3 regions of the Microbacterium murale genome follow, and region 3 is predicted to be linked to each of the others. Evidence: predicted binding sites of a transcription regulator. Region 3 holds the regulator's gene; each other region holds the start of a gene.
The links. Region 3 encodes LexA, which represses DNA repair genes until DNA is damaged. Its sites were predicted from a motif close to TCGAACANNTGTTCGA; they were not measured.

Region 1 (7,872 bases), 1.2 Mb from region 3:
TCCGAGAAGGTCATCCAGGCCGAGCAGGAGGCTGCGACGGTTCGCACCGAGGCCGAGAAGGGATCGGCCGCGCTGCGCTCCATGGTCACACGCGAGACCAGCCAGCAGCGAGCGGATGCTGAGCGCGAGGTGCGCGAGATGAACGCACGCGTGCTGGAGTTCGAAGAGACCCTGACCCGCCGCCAGGACGACGCTCAGCAGGAGTTCCTGCTGCTGCACAACCAGGCCGTCGCCCACGCCGAGCGCATCACGACCGACGCGAATGAGCAGGTCGCGGCATCCCTCGAGCACTCCAAGCGCATCTCCGCGAAGGCCGACGACTACGAGCGTCTGATGCGCTCGCAGGCTCAGGCCATCGAAGCCGATGCTCAGGTGCGCGCCCGCGAGACTCTCGAGCGCGCGCGTGTGAAGGCGCAGAAGATCGTCAGCACGGTCACCGGCCACACGACCGAGGTGCTGCGCGACGCAGAGGACCGCACCCGTCAGCTGCGCTGGCAGCAGCAGCAGTTGAACAGCTTCATGGCAGAGGTTCGCGAGCTCATCCGCCCCGACGGCGTGCTCGGATCGGATGCTGCGGATGACGGCGACACGGATGATGCAGATGACGTGGACGTGCTCGAAGAGGGCGACGAGTTCATCGAGCTGGCACCCGAGGGTGAAGAGGACGACCTCGACGAGTCCGACGATGACGAAGACGCTGATGACGAGTCCGCCGATGAGGACGAAGACGAGGGCGACGACGCCAAGAGCTGACTCCGGCTCGAGGTCGTAGCCTGGGATCATGTCCCATCTGGTGAGTGTGAACGAGCTGGCCGAGCTGGTGCGCGATGACGCCGTGCGTGTGATCGATGTGCGCTGGCGTTTGAGCGTTCCGGGCGGTCGCGTGCAGCCCGACGGTCGGGAGGAGTACCTGCAGGGGCACGTTCCCGGGGCGGTGTTCGCCGACCTCGAGCAGGAGCTGACGCGGCACGGTCGGCCCGACGAGGGGCGGCATCCGCTGCCGACTACCGCGCAGTTGCAGGACGCTGCGCGCCGCTGGGGTCTCGACGACGGTGACGTGGTCGTCGTTTATGACGATGCCGGCGGGCTGCCCGCGGCACGCGCGTGGTGGTTGTTGCGCCAGGGTGGCGTCGACGTGCGGGTTCTCGACGGAGGTTGGCAGGCCTGGAAGGACGCCGGCGGTGATATCGAGAGCGGTTCGATGGAGTACTCGCCTGGAACGGTGACCTTGACGGACATCGCCGGCGACAGCCTGACGATCGACGAGGCTGCTGCCTTCCCGGCATCCGGTGTGCTTCTCGACGTGCGGGCGCCGGAGCGTTTCCGTGGCGAGACCGAGCCGCTTGACCCGATCGCTGGACACATTCCCGGAGCCGTGAACCTGCCGACCGGGAAGCATGTTGCGAGCGATGGCACCCTGCTCGATCTCGAGTCGCTCAAGAAGAACTTCGCGGATGCCGGCATCACCGACGGCACGCCGGTGGCGGCCTATTGCGGTTCAGGCATCACCGCGGCGCACACCGCGCTGGTGCTCGCCGAAGCGGGCATCGACGCGAAGATCTTCCACGGCTCCTGGAGTCAGTGGTCGAACACTCCAGATCGTCCGGTCGCCACGGGGGAGTAGCCGCAGCCCGCGCCCTGCGCCCATTCGCCGTCCGCCCGATCAGGCGGTGGCGGGTTCTCGACGGCGTTCGCGTTCTCGTGAGCGACCGCTGGCCGGTGACCGCCCCCTGCCCGCGCTTCGCCAGATCTGATCCGGATCCCACCATCGCGGTCCGCGCACCTCGGGGACCCCATCACGCATGCGGATCCGCCATTCGGAAAGGTGCAGGTTCCGATGATGCCACCAGCACAGCAGCACACCGTTGTCGGTATGCGTCGGCCCGCCGTCCGCATGCTCGCGGACATGATGGATCTCGCACCAGGTGGCGGGGACCGTGCAGCCAGGGATGATGCAGCCGCCGTCACGCAGCGTGATCGCTCGCCGCTGCAGAGCATTGAAGATGCGCGCTGAGGTGCCGATCGAGACGATTCGTCCGTTGTCGTCGAAGAGCACGCGCTGAATGCTTCCCGCGCAGCCGGTCTGCGCGGCCACACGTGCGGGGATGAATGCGCCGGTGTTCAGCACCTGCGCCCAGCCCTTGCCGGTCGCGTAGTCGGCAGCATCGATCGCGACGACAAGAGTGGGTGCCGCGCCGCCGAGGGTGGGCATCTGGTTCGAGCTCGCGGCTGCATTCAGAATCGCCGCGAACGCGTCGTGCTGCTTCTGAGTGCGGGTGCGCGAATCGGCGCGCGCGAGGTCTTCGTCCGGCAACTCGTCGGACGGCACGAAGTGCACTCCTGGTGCTTCCTCCGGTGCCTCCACTCGCGGGTTCAGCTGCGCATCGAGCAGCAGCTGCAACTGCCCGGCGACCTCCGGCAGCAACTCGCCTCGCACAGGCACAGTTCCCTCACGCAGTGCTCCGATCGAGAGGCCGCGCCTGCGCGCCGCGCGCTGATCCTCTGGTTCTGCGCCGTCCTGATCGAGATATGCCACCAGCACCTGCGACAGCAATCCGAGTTCCTCAGGCGTCGGAAGGGGCCCTGAGCTCACAGCATCCGATTCCGAATCGGTCACGGAGTCGATCCCCCGGGCGAACGCCCCGAGCTGCCGGTCGGCCTCCTGCAGCTCCGCCTCCAGGATGCGCGGCCCGGACTGCTCCAACGGTGCGATTGCGGACACCAGTCCCGCGACTCCGATGTCGCCCGCGACCATCGCGTCGCGCAACCGTGGGTACGCCGGCAGGAAGCAGCCCTCGGTCACGCTGCGCTCTCGACGCATCCACCGTGCCGCGCGCACCATGCGTCGTGCCGCGTGAGTGTCGCACAACGTCAGCATCCGCAGCAGATCTGCCGGAGTCGAGCACCCGTAGGCGAGCGTGATCCGGTCGTCGTACATGGGCGCCGACCGCTCGACGACCATCACTGTCGATTCGATCTGCATGCCCTCGATTCGGCGCTGCATCCGCCCGCACGTCACCAGCAGCTCGGCCAGATCGGCGTTCGAAAGTTCGGAGATCACCTCATCGGCGAAGGCACCGCGCGCCACAGCATTGAGCGAGTCCTCGAGACCCTTGAGCTGCTCCACGACCTTGTGCATGATTCCATTGAACACCCCGGGTCGGACATTTATACGACAGACTTGGAGTCTGTGGATAAGTACCGTCGAGTATTTGAACGACTCAGGCGGACCTGTCGGAGGGCGCGGAGGATGCCTGCGCCCTCCGACGTCCACGGATCAGGCAGGTACCTTGTCGAGGAAGCCGATCACACTGCGGATGCGTCCGTCCTCGTCGAGGGTCACGACATCGAAGCCGATGATGATCGGCTCTGCACCAGCGGGACCGAGCCCCCACTGGAAGCGCGTCTGCGAGTGGTGAGCGTCTGGCCCGGACACCAGACTGAACACGAAACCGGGGAACTGCTCGTGGACGGCAGCGATGACGGCGCTGATGCCCTCGCGTCCGCTGACCTCTGCGAGCGGGTCGACGTATGTCGCATCGACCGACCAGTGCCGTTCGAGAAGCTCCTTCCCGGCGGCGATCGTCGGGGCGTTCCATGTGTCGAGGTATGCGTTCACGATGTCGTTCATGGTGTTTCTCCTGTCGGTGTTGTGATGACGCCAGTCGATCGCACGGAGGTCATCGCGTCGATTACCTCGGAGGTAATCATCCGGTGACGAAGGGTGGATAGAGTCGGGAACATGACGATGACGACGGAGACCGACGCGCCGGTGGGTGCGCTTCTCAAGGGCTGGCGTGAGCGAAGACGGCTGACGCAGATGCAGCTCGCAATGGACACGGATGTCTCGACGAGGCATCTGAGCTTCGTCGAGACCGGTCGGTCCAGGCCTACGCCGGGCATGATCGATCGTCTCGCCGAGTCGCTGGAGATCCCTCTGCGTGAGCGCAACGGACTGTTCCTGGCCGCCGGATACGCGCCGAAGTACCTGGAGCGCGATCTGCGATCGCCCGAACTGCACGCGGTCGCCGATGCTTTCCGGCTGCTCCTCGACGCCCACATGCCCCATCCCGCCCTCGTGCTGGATCGGTGGTGGAACGTGGTGGATCGCAACGCCGCCACCGATCTCCTCCTCGTCGGCTGCGCCGATCATCTGGTCGAACCGCCCGTGAACGCCGTCCGACTGTCGCTGCACCCGGATGGGCTGGCGCCGCGTATCCGCAACCTCGGGCAGTGGAGGGCATTCCTGCTCGGCCAGGTGCGTCATCGTTTCGAGCGAACCGCAGACGCGCAGTTGGGTGAGCTCTTCGAAGAGGCGAGCGGTTACCCGGGGCCGGACGCAGAGCGGGCGGCGCCTCGTGATGTCGTCGTGCCTCTGCGTCTGGGGGTCGGCGACGATGAACTGTCATTCTTCAGCATCGCCGCGTCCGTCGTCTCAGCGGTGGACGTCACCGTCGACGATCTCCACATCGAGGCGTTCTACCCGGCCGATGCCGCGACGGCAGACGCGCTCAAACGGGCGTAGATCTGCATCGCTTCCGCCCGCCGTTCCCGCGCAGCCTGCACCGAAAATGCTCCGCACCGCCAAATAATGCGCATTATCGCCGTGACCGCGACCGCTGGGCGTGGGTACGATCAGGCGCTGTGAGCAAGGCGGGCGCCTTGCCTGAGCGACGCCGATGAAGGCGCCGAGAGGAGCAAGTCCATGGCCATTCGACGGAGAATCGCCGCGGCAGCGGTCTCGCTGACGCTCGTCGCCACTGCGTTCATCGCGGGCACGGCGTCGACCGCGGCATCCGCTGCACCGGAAGACGAACTTCCGGTCTTCACCACGCAGGGTCCGATCATCGATCGATTCACGGACGAGACCTGGAATCCGGGGAACGAGTTCATCTTCCCGTCGGTGTTCCACGCGGGGGAGTATCTCGAGAACCCTCTCGGAGAGTGGTACGTCTACTTCGCTCCGCATGACGCCCCCGGCGGCATCAACCTCATGTACGCCGATTCGCTCGACGGGCCGTGGACCCATCACGATGTCAATCCGATCGTGTCGAATGTCTGGGATGGCATCTACGACGTCTCGCATGTGTCCGCACCAGATGCCGTGTGGAACGAGGACACCGGGCAGGTGTTCCTCTACTTCCACGGCGAGAACGACACCGATCGCTACGCCACGTCGACGGACGGCGTGCACTTCGACTACGGCGGCGTCGTCATGACGACCGAGCAGTTCGGGCAGAACGCCACCGAGACCTCGTACAACCGCATCTTCGCCAACCCCTTCCCGGAGAACGGGTGGGAGCACGCGATGTTCTTCATGGTCAACGACACCTCGAACGTGCGACGCATCGGGCTCGCCTATTCCCACGACCTGATCAACTGGGAGGCGCAGCCGGGGTGGGTGGTCGAGCCGACCGCGGTCGAGGGGACGAACGTCGCAGGACCCGAGATCTGGGAGTGGAACGGCACGCAGTATGTGCTCTACGGATCGAGCGCGGGCACGATCTTCGCGAAAAAGCTCGACGAGAACCTTCGCAGCGTCGGCGACCCGATGCCGCTGTACATCCCGAGCCCGTTCCCGCCGGAGGAAGGACGCACATCCTCGCCGCAGATCGTGGATGAGGACGGCGTCACCCACATGATCTTCGAGATCGGCGGACGCAGCGGCACGACCATCGCCCACGCGGTGCTCGACCCCGAAGGCACGAGGGATCCGCTCAACACGCATCCCGAGGACCCGTTGTACGAACTGTGCGCGGGCGAGGGCTCCGACGAGTTCGACGGCGAGGCGCTGGGCGAGGCGTGGACTGTCGTCCGCGACGGCGAGAATCGTCAGCGTGTGGAAGACGGTGATCTGGTGATGTCATCCCCGACCACCTCGATCGACGGTGCGACCATCCCGCAACTGGCCGTTCCGGGTGGGGCGTGGGAGGTCACGACCGAGCTCGACTACGCGCCGGTGGCCAAGTACCAGCAGGCGGGACTCGTGCTCTACCGAGACGACCTGAACAACGCCAAGCTCGTCTGGTCGTACGCACAGCAGGGCCAGCGGCTCGATTTCACCTGGAAGAACAACGGCAAGGATCGCTTCGACACGTGGACGTGGGAGGACAGCGTCTTCCCGCCGGCGGATATGGGTGGCACCGTGTGGCTGCGCATGAGCAGTGACGGCGAATGGGTGACGGCTTCTCTGTCCACGGATGGCCAGAAGTTCATCCGCATCGGCCAGCCGATCGAGTCGGACGTGCTCGCGGCCACCGGCATCGGAGTGTCGGCCTTCCGCGGTGTCGCAGGCGCGCCCGATGCCGAGGCACGATTCGACTGGCTGCGGTTCACGCCGAGCGAGGATGAACTTGCCGCTTGCGAGGACGGCTCTGGTCCCGGGAGCGGGCCGGGGAATGGCCCGGGGAACGGTCACGGGAATGGCCCGGGGAACGGTTACGGGAATGGCCCGGGGAACGGTCACGGGAATGGCCCGGGGAACGGTTACGGCAATGGGCGCGGACTGCTCACGAGTTGACGGGAGCCGCGTGCGATGACGACTCCGTCGTGCGGCGCTGGTGACGCGGATGTGCGTCCACCGGCGTCGCACGCGAGCGGCACTGCCCGTCGCGACCTCTCATCGCCGTCGTCTTGGATCATGTGCCATCGGGTGAGTGCGAATCGAACCCGTCGAGTTCCGCGGCGCCGACGGCGCAGTGATCGAGCACGGATCGGATGGAGTGGGTGGTCCGGATGGTCGTCGAGGGTCGATACGAGGAGCGAGCAGGGTGAGCACGGCGTCGGATTCCGGCTCGCTGACGATAGCGGTTCCCGCAGCGGTTCCGTGCGCAGTCAGGACTTCCCTCAAGCACGATTGGATGCTGCAGTGCAGACGCTCTCGACGCTCGACGGCTGGAATCCTTGGCCCCGCCCTCCCTGACTGCAGTCCTCCCGGCGTTCCCGGGAGGTCGAAAGGAGGAAAGTGTCGCCTTCCGTTGAGAGAAGCCGACACTTTCCTCCTTTCAGCGCGCGCGACAGCACGCGCCACAGGGGACAGGCGAAGTACGCGCTAGCCCTTCAGCCCGGTGTGCGCCAGCCCCTGCACGAACTGCTTCTGCGCGAACAGGAAGACCAGCAGCACCGGTACAACCGTCAGCGTCGTCGCGGCCAGCTGCACGTTCCACATCGGCCCGCCGTACGCATCGACGTACTGGGTCAGAGCCTGCGGCAGCGTGAACATGTCCTTGCTCGAGAGATACACGATCGGCTCGAGGTAGAGGTTCCACGACTTCAGGAACGTGAAGATCGCCACCGCCGCCAGTGCCGGGCGAGACAGTGGGAACGCGATCCGCCAGAAGATGCCCCAACGGCCGAGGCCGTCCATGCGCCCGGCCTCCTCCAGCTCGGTCGGAAGCCCGAGGAAGAACTGCCGCATGATGAAGATCGACAGCACAGCCGGTGCGCCGAAGATCGGGATCACGATGAGGGGCCAGTGCGTGTTGATCAGACCCATGCCATTGACCAACCGGAACAGCGGCACGATCGTCACCTCGCTCGGAACCAGCAGGCCCACGAGCACCACCAGAAACAGCGCATTGGCACCGGGGAAGCGGATGCGCGCGAATGCGTAACCGGCCATCGCCGCGACGAGCAGCGTCCCGAGGGTCACGATCACCGCGATGTAGAGACTGTTCCAGTACTGCTGTGCGAACGGCTGCAGACGGAACACCTCGCCGTACGCGTCGAAGCTCGGATTCTCCGGCCACAGCGTCGGGACCTTGCGCAGGATCTCGCTCATCGGCTTGAGGCTCGACGTCGCCATCCACCAGGTGGGGAAGACGAACGGGATGCTGATGACGGCGAGCAGTACGACGAGGCCGATCGAGATCC
Region 2 (7,872 bases), 1.7 Mb from region 3:
GATCACGCGGAATCGCAGTTCGCGGCCGGCGCGTATCGGCTCGACGAGGCCGACCTCCTGCAGCACCGCGAGGTGCTTCGCGATCGCCTGGCGACTGACGGGGAGACGCCCGGCGAGGGCGGATGCCGAAGCATCCCCCTCTCCGAGCGCCTGCAGGATGCTCCACCGCGTCTCATCCGCGAGTGCCGCGAACATGGGAGCCAGGGTGTCTGCGCTCACTCGTCGGCCTCGACTGCGTCTTTCTCGACCAGGGCGACCATCTTGTCGAGCTCCTCATCCCAACCCGTGCGGTGGCTCTCGAGGTTCACGCGCGGATCGGACGTGTTCTCGAATCCGGCTTCGACGACAGTGAGCTGCGTACCGCCATCGATCTCATCGAGCGTGAACGTGAAGACGGTCGAGCCCTTCTCCTGAACGCGGTCCGGAAGCTTCCCGAGCGCGTCGTCGTTGTTCCAGCGGTACGCGACCACGCGCGGCTCATCCCACTCCTCGACCCGCAGCGGGATGGAGCCGTAGTCCGGGAAGGTCATCGTTCCGGCGGCTCCGACGCCGACACCGTCGAGCACGGTGCGGCCGAACCAGCGGGAGATGTACTCGGGCTGCGTGATCGCGCGCCACACCTTCTCGACGGGTGCGTTGATGCGGATGCTGCGCCGCACCGTGAATGCGTCTTCGTCGACGATGGATGCCGGGTTTTCGGTCATGCTCACCATGATGGTTCCTTTCGAGATTCTTCGCTGGCCGATCGACCAACTGCAATCTCATGGTTGCACCTAATTCCGATTAATGCAACCCTCCAGTTGCACTAGGTAGGGTGAGAATCTCCGCACCGTCCGCAGTGATCGCGATCGTGTGCTCAGTGTGAGCGGTGCGGCATCCGGTGGCACTCCGAAGCGTCCACCCGTCGGCATCCGTGACGAGCTCATCGGTGTCGGCCATGACCCACGGTTCTAGCGCGAGCAGCAGCCCCGGTCGCAATACGTATCCGCGACCGGGCCGTCCGGCGTTCGCAACATGCGGATCCTGATGCATTGTCGACCCGATGCCATGGCCACCGAACTCCATGTTGATCGGGTACCCCGCCGCCTTGAGGACAGTCCCGATGGCGCGGGAGATGTCACCGACCCGGGCACCAGGCCTGGCCGCCGCGATCCCCGCCGCCAGAGCCTGCTCGGTCGCGGCGATCATCGCCAGGCTCTCCGCAGGTTGCGCTTCTCCGACGACGAAGCTGATGGCAGCGTCCGCGGCGATTCCTCGGAGCGAGACGGCGAGGTCGAGCGTCAGCAGATCGCCGTCGGCGAGCGCGTAGTCGTGCGGCATTCCGTGGAGCACGGCATCGTTGACAGCCGTGCAGATGTAGTGGCCGAAGGGACCGTTCCCGAATGAGGGCGCGTAGTCGACGTAGCAGGACTGCGCGCCGGCTTCGGTGATCATCTCCCTGGTCCATCGGTCGATGTCCAGCAGGTTCACGCCGACCGCGCTGCGGCGCTTCATCTCCTGCAGGATGTCGGCGACCAGCGCACCGGTGCTCTTCGCTCGGGCGAGTTCGTCGGTGTTCAGAATCTCGATCATCCAATAACTATACCGGTGTTGTTATACCGGTATTAGAATCGGAATCATGATGGTCAGGATGCCGCTCTCTGCCGCAGAGATCGAACGAGGAGAACGCCTCGGCACCATGCTGCGCCAGGCACGGGGTGCACGCACGATGCTCGACGTCGCACTCGATGCAGGAGTGTCGCCCGAGACGCTGCGCAAGATCGAGTCCGGCCGCGTCGCGACACCCGCCTTCCCGACCATCGCTGCGATCGCCCATGCGCTCGGGCTCTCGCTCGATACGGTCTGGCGCGAGATCAGCCTGCCCGAGCCGACGCGTGTTCCCGCGCCGTTGAATACCTAGATCGGGTCTACCCGCGAGGGAGCAGATGTTCACGCGGCGATATCGAAGCGTGCGCGTCCGCCGAGTCTGGGAGTGCGTGCAGGGTCGACGTGAGCGGGAGGGATGAACCAGACCCGCGCGTTCACACCTGTGCCGTCGATATGGATGTCCCATCCGTTGTCGTGGATGCGATGGTGACAGCTCTCACACAGGAGGATTCCGTTGGAGAGGTCAGTTCGTCCGTGATGGCGTTCCCACCATCGCATGTGGTGGGCCTTGACCATTTCGGGCGGGAGGTTGCACATGGCGCATCCGCCATCGCGTTCGACGAGGGCGAGGCGTTGCGCCTTGGTGAAGAAGCGCTTCTTCCGACCCCAGTCGAGGATCTCGCTGTCTCCACCGAGGACGCAGGGGATCACCCCGCCGTCGGCGGCCATCCGTCGGGCAGCGGCTGCACTTATCGGCTGGTCGATGCCGTCGATCGTCGCGGCGCCAGTGGCGGATTCCAGGTCGTCGACGTGCAGCATCGGCACCGTGCGACGATCGGCATCGGGCGCGTCCGGATCGGGGGCGTCCTGGCGAGCAGCGAATGCCGCGCTCACGTATCCGCGAAGCGCGGCGACGATCGGCGCACCGGTCTCGACATCGAAGTTCCCGTTGAGATGCAACCGCCCGCCGCGCTCGAAGAACGTGAGCGACCGCTTGCCCCGCTGCTCGTCTTCTCGCGGTTCGACACCATCAGGGTCGAGCCATGCCTCGACCCGCACCACGAGCCGGCGGATCTCATCGAGCGCGAGTCCGGGCGCAGCATCGACAAGCAGCCTCTCCCCTTCCGCCGTCTGTTGCGGCCCGGCAGCGATACGACACCGCTCCAGCACCCCGATGATCAACGCGGCCGCCTGCGCACTCAGAGTTCCTGCCGCCATCGCCTCGCTCACCAGTGGGTACTTCGCCGGCAACCGGGCACCCAGAAGATCCGTGCGCACCGCCGTCGCCTCGCCCACCTTGATGAGACGGATGGCATCACCTGTCGACATGCCCGTGGCTGCGGCGATCAACTTCGCCGGAGTGCGGAAACCCTGCTGCTTCGCCAAAGAATCTGCACCGAGCTCCGTACGCGATTCGCTGGCGACACCCGCCGCCACGCCCACGTGCACCGCATCCAGTCGACGCTGCAACAAGCCGATCGCGTTCGTGACCGCGATCAGCTGATCCCTCGAAAGGTCGTTCGAGTCGCCAGCATCCGCCCACGCCACGTCGAGGCGGGAGATCGCCTCGTGCAGACCGGTCAACTTCGACATGCCTTAAGACTACCGCAGAGTGGTCCATTTGTCGAACAAAAGTTCGATTAATAGTGACGCAAACCTGACTCTGGTTGAAGAACGCGCGGCCGCCCTGACGACATTTCTTCGTATATATTTACTATTACAACCGCGGTCCCCAGCGGCGAACCGGGCCATGATCGGGGCCGCAGGGCGCAGACTCAAACCCCCGAACGCCGCGAGGCGCGATCTTCCGAACCGCCGAGATAGGTTGCCACGAGCGATCCCGTGTGGGGTGAGGTCTCGACCACGGCGTCGACCTCGTACACCTCGCGGAGCAGTCCGACCGTGAGGACATCTGCGGGCAGCCCCGACGCGCGGACTCGACCGGCGTGGAGGACCGCGACCCGATCACAGAAGCGCGCCGCGAGATTGAGATCGTGCAGCGCCGTGACAACCGTCATCTCGAGCGAGGAGAGGAGGCCGAGCACGTCCAGCTGGTAGCGGATGTCGAGGTGGTTCGTGGGCTCGTCAAGCACGATCACGTCCGGCTCCTGCGCGAGCGCACGAGCAAGCTGCGCCCGTTGCTGCTCACCCCCGGAGAGACTGCGCCAGGTCCGCGAGCGATAAGACCCCATTCCGGTCAGCAGGAGCGCGCGCTCGATCGCCGAGTGATCGTCACGGTCGAGCGCGGCGAATGTGCCGCGATGAGGAGTGCGCCCGAGGGCTGCGGTCTCGTGCACGGTGATGTCATCGTGCACTTCCGGCGACTGCTCGACGATCGCGAGGCGGCGCGCGACTGCGCGGCGCCTCATCGCCCGCAGATCCGAGCCGTCGAGCGTGATCGTCCCGCCATCCGGCCGACGTAAACCGGCGAGAATGCGCAGCAGAGAGGTCTTGCCGGCGCCGTTCGGCCCCAGGATGCCGAGTACTTCTCCCGCGCGCGCCTCGAGCGAGACTCCATCGAGGATGCCCTTTGCCATCGACCGACCAGACGATCTCGTGAGCCGTCAACGTCGTCATCGCCGTGCCGCCTTGCGCAGGACGATAGCGAAGACCGGTGCGCCGAGCAGCGCGGTGATGACGCCGACGGGGACCTCGTGCGGGGCGAACGCCGAGCGTGCGAAGGCGTCGACCCAGATGAGGAAGATCGCTCCACCTAATGCCGACAGAGGCAACAGCATCCGGTGCGTATGACCGGCGAGCAACCGGACGACGTGCGGGACGAGGAGCCCGATGAACCCGATCGCTCCGGATGCTGCGACAGCTGCGGCCGTCATGAGCGCAGTGAGGATCATCAAGGTCACCCGCGTCTGCGTGACGCTGATGCCGAGGGAGGCCGCCGTGTCCCAGCCGAAAGTGAAGGCGTCGAGTGCCGGGGCGAACAACAGGCAGGCGACGGCGCAGATCACGATGACCGCGGATGCCACGATGAGCGGCTCCCACCGTGCGCCGCCGAGCGAGCCGAGCAGCCAGTACGTGAAGCCCCTGGTGGAGTCGGCGTCGCCGTTGAGCATGAGCACGAGCGAGGTGACGGCTGAGAAGAACTGCGACACGAGCACCCCGGTGAGGACCACTCGAGCGGGGTTCGAGACGCGGCCGCCGCCGATCAGCACCAGCACGATCGTGAAGGCGACGAGCGCGCCGCCGAACGCTCCCATCGAGAGGCTCACGGCACCGGAACCCAACCCGAGGATCATCACCGCGACCGCTCCGGTGGACGCGCCGGATGAGACTCCCAGCAGGTACGGCTCAGCGAGCGGGTTGCGGGTGATCGACTGCAGAACGGCACCAGAGACGGCCAGCCCGAGGCCGACTGTCGCCGCGAGCAGCACTCGGGGAAGTCGAGATTCCCAGATCAGCGCGTCGATGAGCGGCGAGACGGGAGGCACTGGCGCGAGAGCGTCGAGTCCGATGTGCCTCAGGACGATCGCGACGACGTCGAGTGGTCCGATGCTCGCGGTGCCGACGAAGGTCGCCGCGATGATCGAGGCGCCGAGCGCCGCGGCGAAGAGGATGAGCACCACGGACGAGCGCAGACGCCGACGCACGCGGTCGCCCGCACCACGATCGGCTCTCCGCCGGGTTGACTCATCGACGGGCGAATCGACGTCGGGCGAATCGACGTCGGGCGAATCGACGTCGGGCGCTTCGAGTCGAACCGCCGAAGACGGATGCGCGTGCGCGTCAGCGCCATCGGCATCCGTCTCTGCGAGCTTCGTCATCGGCGTCCCAGGACGACGACATCGTCGTAGTGGCGCCAGATGACACCGCTCTCGGCGAAGCCGGCGGCGCGCAGCGCGCTGAGGTGCAGCTCGAGCGGCGCATGCGGTGTCGGCGGTCGAGCGGCGAAGCGGCGAGCACGCTCGCCGGCGTGCTGTGCGAGTTCCGGGAGCGCGACAGCATCCGTCCACCATTCGTCCCAAGTCCGCACGCCCCGTGAATGCGCCTCGTGCTGAGTGCGCTCGTCGTCTGCGGCGGCGACACGGCTGAGGAGAGGCTGCGAGGCGGGGTCGTAGCGCAGGTGATCCGCGTCCATGAAGACGCCGTCCGGTGGCAGCACCGTGCCGAGCGTGTCGTAGAGCGCGACCAGCTGCGCCGGCCGCAGCCAGTGCAGCGCCGTGGAGGAGACGGCGACGTGCACTGCACCTTCCGGCAGCTGCGTCTCCCAGCCGGGCGCCGCGAGGTCTGCGTCGAGAGCGCTGAAGCGCTCACCGTACCTCGAGCCGAGCCACGCGCCGGCAAGGGCGAGCAGAACGGGGTCGTAGTCGATGCCGATCACACGGGCGCCGGGGAACCGCTCGAGAATCCGCTGCGACAGACTCCCCGGGCCGCAGGCGAGGTCGACTGCGATGAGTCCGGTGCCGTCGGATGCCACATCGGCGGTTGTCGCGCATACATGAGCCACGACGTCGAGCATGATCTCGAAGCGCTGCTCGCGGTGCGTGATGTACGCCGCTTGTTGATCGTCCCAGCGGCGGATCAGGTCTTCGATCGCGTGCGTCATCACTTCACCGCCAGGTCGACGAGGCCCTGCGCCACGGTCGGGAGCGCCTGGACGCTGTGGATCGACGGGTCCATGTACTGGCCGGGGACGATGATGAAGCGGTCATTGATGACGGCATCCATCGTGGAGGTCAGCGGATCGCTCTTGAGGAACTCGATCTTCTCCTCGGCGGTATCTCCTGGGTAGCCGCGCGTGAGGTCGCCGAGAATGATCACGTCCGGGTCGCGCAGTGCGATCTCATCCCAGCTGACCTCCGGCCATTTCGTGGCCGCATCGCTGAAGAGGTTCTCTGCGCCGAGCATCTCGGTGACGGTCTGCGGCAGTCCGCCGGGTCCGGCGACCGAAGGTGTGGATGCTGATGCCGCGGTCGAGTAGAACCACACCAGTTTCGGCGTGCCTTCGACCTGCTTCGCGATCTCGAGCCCCTCGTCGACGACGGCCTGCTGGGCGGCGACGACTTCTTCGCCGCCATCCGGCACGTCGAAGATCTGCGCGATCGTCTCGATCTCGTCGAAGAGCATCTCGAACGTCGCTCCGCCCGCGACCGCCACGTGATAGGTGCAGTCGAACTCGCTGAGGTAGGTCGGGACGCCGAGGTCGTGGAGCTCGGTGCGTTCTCCTGCGTTCTCCGCGGTGAGGAACGATGCGAAGGAGGAGTAGACGAAGTCCGGTTCGGCCTCGAGCAGCGTCTCGTGCTTGAGGAGGCCGTCGGTCAGCAGTGGGATCTCGGCATAGGCATCGACGATGTCCTCTCCGATGGGGTCGGTCTCGTACGACGTGCCTGCGATGCGATCTTCGAGTCCCAGCGCGATCATGATCTCGGTGGCGGATTGGTTGAGTGACACGGCCCGCTGCGGCGTGTGCTCGATCGTGACGTCGGCGTCGCAGTTCTCGACGGTGAGGGGGAAGCCGTCACTTCCCCCGGCGGCGGCGGAAGCCGCGTCGTTCGAGGCGGGCCCGGATGCCGCGCCGCAACCGGCGAGGCCCAGCGTCGCCGCGGCGATCACGCTAATGATAATGATTCTCAGTCGCATGAACCGAGCGTATAGCTCTGGCTAGGCTCCTGGGAAATCGGCCCGCCTTTCTGCGTACCGTCGGCTGCCGTGGCCACGAGCTCAGTCGGGAACGGAGCGCACCACGCGTGCGGGAGACCCTACGACTACGGTTCGCGCCGGCACGTCTTTGGTGACGACGGATGCTGCGGCGACGACGGCGTCATCGCCGATCGTGACTCCCGCCAGGATGGTGGCGTTGGCACCGATCCAGACATTGCGGCCGATCGAGACCGGGGCGGGGTGCATGTCTGCGCGACGACTCGGAGCGAGATCGTGGTTGAGGGTCGCGATCACGACGTTGTGGCCGATGAGGCAGTCGTCGCCGATGGAGATGCCACCCTGGTCTTGGAACTTGCATCCGGCGTTGATGAAGATCCGCTTGCCGAGAGTGACGTTGCGCCCGAAGTCGGAGGAGAGAAGGGCGGGAACACGGTCACCGTCTCGTCGACGGGCTTTCCGATCAGGCGCGCCAGCAGCGCACGCACCTCGGCCGGCTCGTGGTACCCGCCGTTGAGTTCACCTGTGATGCGCATCGCGTCCTGACTCGTTCGATGCATGATCTCGTGCAGTGGTGAGTCTCCCGTGATGGTGCGTCCGGAATTCAGTTCGTTCAGAAGATCTTCCAGATCCATGTCTTGCCTCCTGCGTTGCGCTCTGGTGATCAGTCTG
Region 3 (7,872 bases):
GTGATCGTGTAGTCGGGCTGACGGCTGCCGGCTGTCCAACGTGCGCCAATGCCCTGCGCCAGCAGGGGATACATCGAGTAGGTGGGTGCGAAGCCGAAGACCGTTCGACCCGGTCCGGCGAAGGCCTGCAGAATGTGCTGCAGCACCTCGTTCGAACCGTTGCCCGCCCAGATCTGCGACGCGTCGAGGTCGTGGCCGAGGTACTCGGCGAATCCCTCACGCAGCGCCGTGAACTCCCGATCGGGGTAGCGGTTCACATCACGCAGCGCGACGGCGATGTCGTCGAGGATGTCGCTCGCCACTTCATCCGGAACCGGATGGGTGTTCTCGTTGACGTTCAGCGCGACGGCCAGCGGGGCCTGAGGTGCGCCGTAGGGGGTGAGGCCGCGAAGATCGTCGCGAAGGGGGAGGTCGCTGAGTGAGACAGTCACCCTCCCCATGTTAACGCGGAGTTCAGTCGGCGTACTCCGCGGGGATCGCGAGTTGCTGGCCGACCTGCAGCGAACCGCCGCCGAGCGCGTTGAGCTTCTCGATCTCGCTGATCACCGTGCGGGGGTCTTCTCCGGGGGCGACGTCTTCGGCGATCGCCCAGAGCGTGTCGCCGGGCATCACCGTGACCGTGTCGAAGTCAGTGGTCTCCACTGCCTCGCCGGAAGCGAGAGCAGAGCCGCCGCTGAGAGCAGCGAACCCGATCCCTGCAGCCAGGGGGAGCGCCGCGAGGGCGACCAGCAGCCGACGTCCGCGTGCCGTCAGTCGCAGTCGCGTCGAAGCACTGGACGTTGCACGTACGGAAGGGACTGCGGGGGCGCTGATGCTGATGGTGCTCATGTGACTCTCCTCTGCCTCTTGGCTGCCTCTGGACTTTCGCCTTTTGGCGTAGCGTTCGCATTCGCCGCTCGGCCGGGAGCGGGGAATGCGAAGCTACGTACCGAATGTATCTTCGAATTCGAACATCTGTCAAGACCTATTCGAAACCCACCCGCTGAATTTACCGACACGCTCGAACAGATCTTCCGTTTCGGTGTGTTTCTCGGATACGGTTTCGATACGAACACCACACCACGGGCCACCGACATTCGAAGATGAGCGCCGTGGACACGACGATCAGCACCGTGAGCGCGCACGAAGGAGCACCCATGAGCGACATCTCCGTCCCCAGCCCTGAGGCCCCGCGCACCCGTCGGCGCAAGAACCTCAGCGCGAAGCAGCTGGCGATCCTCGAGGTCATCCAGACCTCGATCGCACGGCACGGCTATCCGCCGAGCATGCGCGAGATCGGCGACGCCGTCGGTCTGAAGTCGCTTTCGAGCGTGACCCACCAGCTCGGGCAGCTGGAGCTGAGCGGCTATCTGCGCCGCGACCCGGGCAAGACCCGTGCCATGGAAGTACTCATCGACCTGCCCGGCACCAGCGGCGAGAACCCCGCCGACTCAGCCACTCCGGTCGGCGATGCGGCGATGGTGCCGCTGGTCGGTCAGATCGCCGCCGGTATCCCGATCACGGCAGAGCAGCAGGTGGAGGAGATCTTCCCGCTCCCCCGCCAGCTCGTCGGCAAGGGCGATCTGTTCATGCTCAAGGTCTCCGGTGAGTCGATGATCGACGCCGCCATCTGCGATGGCGACTGGGTCGTCGTGCGCACGCAGAACACGGCGGAGAACGGCGAGATCGTCGCGGCGATGCTCGACGGCGAAGCCACTGTGAAGACGTTCCGCCAGCGCGACGGACACACTTGGCTCCTCCCCCGCAACTCCTCATTCGAGCCCATCCTCGGCGACGACGCCGTTGTGCTGGGGAAGATCGTCGCGGTGCTGCGCGCGGTCTGACGGCATCCACGAAGAACCGCCCCTCCGGATTCGGAGGGGCGGTTCTTCGTCATTCGGACATCAGACGGCGACGACGTCCACGCGGCTGCACACGGCAGACGCCGCTTAGGCTCGAAGCATGCAGCCGTACGGAACCTGGCCGTCCCCCTTCCACGCCGCCGATATCGCATCATCCGCCCCGCGCATCGACGGTGCCCGTTTCGTCGGCGACGAGATCTGGTGGGGGGAGTCGGTGCCCGCCGAGGGCGGTCGTGTCACGGTGCGCAGTTCGACTGGCGACGTGCTGCTGCCCGAGCCCTGGAGTGCGCGATCGCGAGTGCACGAGTACGGCGGCGGCGCGTGGACGGCGGATGCTCACGGCACGCTGTTCTTCGTCGACGCCGGCGACCAGCGCGTGTACCGGATGCGGCCGGGCGCGGAGCCGGAGCCGTTGACACCCGAGGGTCCGAACCATGGCGGACTCCGTCTGCAGCACGGGCGCCTTCTCGCCGTGCGCGAGGATCTGTCTGTGGAACCGCACCGGCGCGCCATCGTCGAGATCCCCACAGATGGCTCCGGTCTTGCCGACGCGGACGCCATGCGCGTGTTCGTCCAGGGCAGCGCGTTCTTCGCCCACCCCGCGCTCTCCCCCGACGGCACCCGCATCGCGTGGGTCGAGTGGAGCGGACGCCAGATGCCATGGCAGCAGGCCATGCTCAGCATCACCAACGTCGGCGGCGACGTCTTCGCCGACACCCGCGCTCATGCTGCCTTGCAGCCCGAGTGGATCAGCGATTCAGAGCTCGTCTACGCCGACGATCCCACCGGCCGCTGGAACCTGTATCGACGGCGGATGGACGGGCTTGAGGCTTCCATGCCGGAGGCCATCGCACCGGCCGACGCCGACACAGGCTACGGCCTGTGGGTACTGGGCAACCGCTGGTACCAGCCGCTCGCCGACGGCCGCATCGTCGCCGTGCGCACGAACGGCTCGGACGAGGTCGTGCTGATCGGGAGCGACGGGTCAGAGAAGCGCCTGGATGTGCCGGCCACTGCTCACGTCAGCATCGACGACGCGTCCGGCACGCGTGTGCTGCTCTCCGGCGGCGGAGCGAACGTGAGCGCAGGTCTGTGGACCGTTGACGTGGATTCGGGAGCCGTCGAACGCATCAGAGGCGGCATACGTTCCGATGAAGCGTGGATGCCGCCCGCCTCCCGCATCGCATTCGAGGGCGCGAACGGGCCGGTGCACGCCTTCGACTACGCGCCGGCGAATCCCGATGCCGCAGCGCCAGACGCAGAGCTTCCGCCGTACATCGTCTTCGTGCACGGAGGTCCGACCGCGCACGTCGCAGGGGCGGCCTCCGCAGCCATCGCGTTCTACACGAGCCGCGGCATCGGCGTGCTGGATGTGAACTACGGCGGCTCGACCGGCTACGGCCGCGCCTACCGCGAGCGGCTCGACCGCGAATGGGGAATCACCGACGTCGACGATGTGCTGGCCGCCGCGCGCGGGCTCGCCGAATCCGGACGTGCGGATCCGAGTCGCATCGCGATCCGCGGCGGCTCAGCGGGAGGATGGACGGTGCTCGCGGCACTCGTGCGCGGTGGCGTGTTCGCCGCAGGGATCAGTCGTTATGGTGTGACCGACCTGCGCGCCCTGGCCGAAGACACGCACGACTTCGAGAAGTACTACCTCGACGGCCTGGTGGGCCCGCTGCCCGCTGCCGAACAGGTCTACATCGACCGCTCCCCGCTCACCCACGTCGAGCAGATCGATGTGCCTGTGCTGCTGCTGCAGGGCGCCGATGATCGCGTCGTCCCGCCATCGCAGTCGGAGTCGATCCGCGACGCGCTGGCGGCACGAGGCATCCCGCACGAGTACGTCGTCTACCCGGGTGAGGGGCATGGGTTCCGCCGCGCGGAGACGATCATCGACGCGCTCGAGCGCGAGCTGCGCTTCCTCGGGAAAGTGTTCGACTTCCAGCCCGAGCTGTAGAGGTTTAGTCCCCCACGCGATTGCGCAGGCGCATCGCGCGCTGGGCCTCTCGGGTGTCCTGGCGTTCACGCAGCGTCTGGCGCTTGTCGAACTCGCGCTTGCCCTTCGCGAGAGCGATCTCGACCTTGGCTCGCCCGTCCGAGAAGTACAGCTTGAGCGGGATCAGCGTGTACCCGCCTGCGGACACCGCATGCTGCAGCTTCTCGATCTCCTCGCGGTGCAGCAGCAGCTTGCGAATCCGCTTGGCCGAGTGATTCGTCCAGTGCCCCTGCGAGTACTCGGGGATGTGCACCGAGTCGAGGAAGATCTCATTCCCCTTGACGAACGCGTACCCATCGCTGAGGTTCGCGCGGCCCTGCCGCAATGACTTCACTTCGGTGCCGGTGAGCACCATCCCCGCCTCGTACGACTTCTCGATGTTATAGTCGTGACGTGCGCGACGATTGGTCGCGACGACCTTCTCCCCGCGTTCCCTGGGCATGATGCTCTCCTGATCCGTGCCGCGCCGAACGCACGACAGCCCATCAGTCTACAACGACGCAGACGGATGCTAGGTGCGCAGCCAGCGACGAATCGCGAAGCCGGCCGACAGCGCAGCAAGAAGCACACCGATGCCGATGAGTACGGGCACGACGAGCGCAGCATCCTGCATCGTCACCCAGGTGGTGATGAACGGCACCCGGCCCTTCAGATAGCCGTTCACGCCGAAGTGCACGCCGGCGACCACGGCGGCGCTGGCCAGCACCGAGCCGATGAAGGCGGCGAACACGCCCTCCAGCACGAACGGCGTCTGGATGAATCGGTTCGAGGCGCCCACCAGGCGCATGATCCCGATCTCCTTGCGTCTCGCATACGCCGACAATCGGATCGTCGTGGCGATCAGCAGGATGGCGGCGATGAGCATGAGTACCGCGATGCCGACGGCGATGTAGGTCGCGACGGTGAGAGCGGAGAACAGCGGATCGAGATACTGCAGCTGGTCACGCACCTCCTCGACACCGTTGATGCCGGCGAAAGCCTCTACGATCACCTGCGATTGACCGGGGTCCTTGAGCGTGACGTAGAACGTCTCCGACATCTGCTCCTCGGTGAGCACACTCGCCTGCTCTTCGCCGAGGAGTTCGGTGATGTTCGCGTAGGCCTCTGCCTTGTTCTCGAATCGGAGGTCGCCGATGAGCGAGGCGAGCGGATCGCCTTCGAGTTCTGCGCGCACCTGGTCGACCTGCTCCGGTGTGGCGGCGCCATCGAGACAGCTCTCGCCCGTCGAGACGGTCGAGCACATCGAGACAGACACCTGGGCACGCTCGGTCCAGTAGTCGCGCATGGTGCTGATCTGGCCCTGCATGAGGATCGCCGCGCCGACGAACGTGAGCGACACGAATGTCACGAGCACGACCGAGATCACCATCGAGATGTTGCGTCGGAGGCCCCCGAGGGCCTCGGCGAGGATCAGCCCCACTCTCACGATGTCGGCCCCACTTCTTCGTCGTCGCCGCTATCCGCGAGCCCGAGGCGGTCGGCGACTCCGAGCTCGGCGACGTCGACCTCCGGAAGGATGATCGGGTGGGTGCGAGGGCCGACAGCGGTCGGCGCGGGCTCTGCGGCCGGCGCGGGCTCTGCGGCCGGCGCGGATGCGGGGGTGTCAGCGGCAGAATTCGTCTCGGCAGCCGGAGCGCCTGCGGCGCTCCGCGCCGCTCTCATCGACGCGATCATCTCAGCGGTGAGCGGCTCGAGCGACTCCGTCTGACGCTGCACCTCCTGCACCGCGGTGAGCGCGGCCGTCGCGGCGGCGCCCCGCTCCTGCTCCGGCACGAGCTGCGGAATCATCGACCGATCGCCGTATCCGCCGTGCACTTCATCGCGCACCATCTCACCGTCGCGGAGTTCGATCACTCGGCGCTGCATCTGATCCACGAACGCGGCCTCGTGAGTGGCCATCAGCACGGTCGTGCCACCGGCGTTGATCCGCGCCAGCAGTTGCATGATGTCGACGGAGGTCGCCGGGTCGAGGTTTCCGGTCGGCTCGTCGGCGAGCAGTACCTGCGGACGGTTCACGAGTGCACGGGCGATCGCGACGCGCTGCTGCTCTCCGCCGGACAGCTCGTGCGGCATCCGCTTCTCCTTGCCGTCCAGCCCTACGAGGGCCAACGCCTCCGGCACCGCCTGCTGGATGAAGCCGCGGGAGGATCCGGTCACCTGCAGGGTGAAGGCGACGTTCTGGAACACGGTCTTGGTCGAGAGCAGACGGAAGTCCTGGAAGACCGAGCCGATATGGCGGCGGAAGTAGGGCACTTTACGGTTCGCCAGCGAACGCAGGTCGCGGCCGAGCACGGCGACGCGCCCTGCGGAAGGGACCTCTTCTCGCAGGATGAGCTGGAGGCAGGTGGACTTCCCTGAACCCGACGCACCGACGAGGAAGACGAATTCGCCCCGTTGGACCTCGAAGTCGACGCCGGCGAGGGCCGGTCGCTTCGTGCCGCGGTAGCGCTTGGTGACGTTCTCGAACCGAATCATGGCTTTACGAGCCTAAGCGCGCGCCCCTCGCTCGCCGCGAGCGACACCCCGCCCAGATCACCATGCCGACGGTATGCGACCGCATCCTGCTATATATGACCTGACGAGATGCATCCGGGATGCCGGAGGGGAGCATGATGACGGCACCTGCCGGCTGGTATGGGGATGGTTCAGGGCGACAGCGATGGTGGGACGGTGCCCGATGGACCGAGCATGTCTTCGACCCTGTGCCCGCCCCTGTGGCGGAGACCGCCGAGACGCTTCCCGCGTTCGCGCCCCCGTTCGTCCTGCCCCCGCAGACCACGATGGCTCCGACGATGCCTGCGGTCGCACTCGACCACCGAGGAGTGCCGTCGGCGACGCCCGCACCGACCGGAGCCCGTCGGTCTCGCAAGGGGCTGATCTTCGGGCTGATCGGAGCCGCCGTCGTCATCGTGGTGGTAGCGGTGGTGGCGATCCCGTTCTTCATGCCGACCGACCAGCCGGCAGCAGAGGATGACGGTCAGAACCCCCTGATCGCTCCGTGGGAGATCCGCACGCACGAGCCGGAAGCCGAAGAAGCCGAGAGACAGCAGGAGGCGGAAGAGGAGGAGACCGTCTACTGGGATGAGATCGAGCTCGGAGACTGCTGGCGATACGACGAGGAGGACTGGTCGGCGGGCTATGCGGACATCGTGTCGTGCACGCTGACCCACTCCGACGAGATCTATTACACGTACACGATGGACGGTGCCGAGTTCCCCGGAGACAAAGCGGTGATCAAAGAGGCGACCGCCGTCTGCATGGCGGAGTTCGGTACCTTCGTCGGCATTCCGTATGAGGACTCTGAGCTCGACTTCTGGGCGATCACGCCCACCGAGGTCACCTGGAACACCGCCGATGACCGCGTCGTGCAGTGCTCGATCTTCGATCCCGAGACGAACGCACTTACCGGCGCGCTCAAGGGTGCCGAGCGCTGAACCGACTCAGTCGTCGTCTTTGCGCTTGCGCCAGCGGATGCCGGCCGAGATGAAATCGTCGAGGTCGCCGTCGAACACCGCCGCGGGGTTGCCCGATTCCTGACCGGTGCGGAGGTCTTTGACCAACTGCTGGCCGTACAGGAAGTACGAGCGCATCTGGTCGCCCCAGCTCGCCGTGATGTTGCCCGCGAGCTCTTTCTTCTTCGCCGCTTCTTCTTCCTTCTGCAGCAGCAGAAGTCGGGTCTGCAGCACACGCATGGCGGCGGCACGGTTCTGAATCTGCGACTTCTCGTTCTGCATCGAGACGACGATGCCGGTGGGAAGGTGCGTCAGGCGCACGGCCGAGTCGGTCGTGTTGACGGACTGGCCACCGGGGCCGGACGAGCGGAAGACGTCGACGCGGATGTCGCCCTCGGGGATCTCGATCGCGGTGGCCTCTTCCATGAGCGGGATGACCTCGACCGCGGCGAAGCTGGTCTGACGCTTGTCGGCAGAACCGAACGGGCTGATACGTGCGAGCCGGTGCGTACCGGCCTCGACCGACAGCGTGCCGAAGGCATAGGGAGCCGTGATCTCGAAGGTCGCGGATTTGATGCCG

Region 1: the regulator LexA is predicted to act here: its motif matches at 3,161-3,176, upstream of QFZ46_RS07535 (HNH endonuclease signature motif containing protein).
Region 2: the regulator LexA is predicted to act here: its motif matches at 3,212-3,227, upstream of QFZ46_RS09950 (HNH endonuclease signature motif containing protein).

What each region holds. Positions count from the first base shown of each region.
Region 1 is NZ_JAUSXK010000001.1:1,532,998-1,540,869, reverse strand. Features, by position in the region: gene QFZ46_RS07545 (cell division initiation protein) at 1-753, shown strand, start outside; gene QFZ46_RS07540 (sulfurtransferase) at 782-1,624, shown strand; gene QFZ46_RS07535 (HNH endonuclease signature motif containing protein) at 1,664-3,139, opposite strand; gene QFZ46_RS07530 (nuclear transport factor 2 family protein) at 3,278-3,631, opposite strand; gene QFZ46_RS07525 (helix-turn-helix domain-containing protein) at 3,743-4,525, shown strand; gene QFZ46_RS07520 (DUF1349 domain-containing protein) at 4,706-6,520, shown strand; gene QFZ46_RS07515 (carbohydrate ABC transporter permease) at 7,052-7,872, opposite strand, start outside.
Region 2 is NZ_JAUSXK010000001.1:2,013,753-2,021,624, reverse strand. Features, by position in the region: gene QFZ46_RS09970 (ArsR/SmtB family transcription factor) at 1-219, opposite strand, end outside; gene QFZ46_RS09965 (SRPBCC domain-containing protein) at 216-704, opposite strand; gene map (type I methionyl aminopeptidase) at 784-1,572, opposite strand; gene QFZ46_RS09955 (helix-turn-helix domain-containing protein) at 1,622-1,900, shown strand; gene QFZ46_RS09950 (HNH endonuclease signature motif containing protein) at 1,930-3,180, opposite strand; gene QFZ46_RS09945 (ABC transporter ATP-binding protein) at 3,363-4,124, opposite strand; gene QFZ46_RS09940 (FecCD family ABC transporter permease) at 4,161-5,366, opposite strand; gene QFZ46_RS09935 (class I SAM-dependent methyltransferase) at 5,363-6,148, opposite strand; gene QFZ46_RS09930 (ABC transporter substrate-binding protein) at 6,148-7,182, opposite strand; partial or broken gene QFZ46_RS09925 (DapH/DapD/GlmU-related protein) at 7,264-7,835, opposite strand.
Region 3 is NZ_JAUSXK010000001.1:290,648-298,519, forward strand. Features, by position in the region: gene QFZ46_RS01480 (histidinol-phosphate transaminase) at 1-440, opposite strand, end outside; gene QFZ46_RS01485 (LysM peptidoglycan-binding domain-containing protein) at 454-828, opposite strand; gene lexA (transcriptional repressor LexA) at 1,137-1,823, shown strand; gene QFZ46_RS01495 (S9 family peptidase) at 1,942-3,801, shown strand; gene smpB (SsrA-binding protein SmpB) at 3,806-4,282, opposite strand; gene ftsX (permease-like cell division protein FtsX) at 4,352-5,266, opposite strand; gene ftsE (cell division ATP-binding protein FtsE) at 5,263-6,315, opposite strand; gene QFZ46_RS01515 (DUF2510 domain-containing protein) at 6,450-7,274, shown strand; gene prfB (peptide chain release factor 2) at 7,281-7,872, opposite strand, start outside.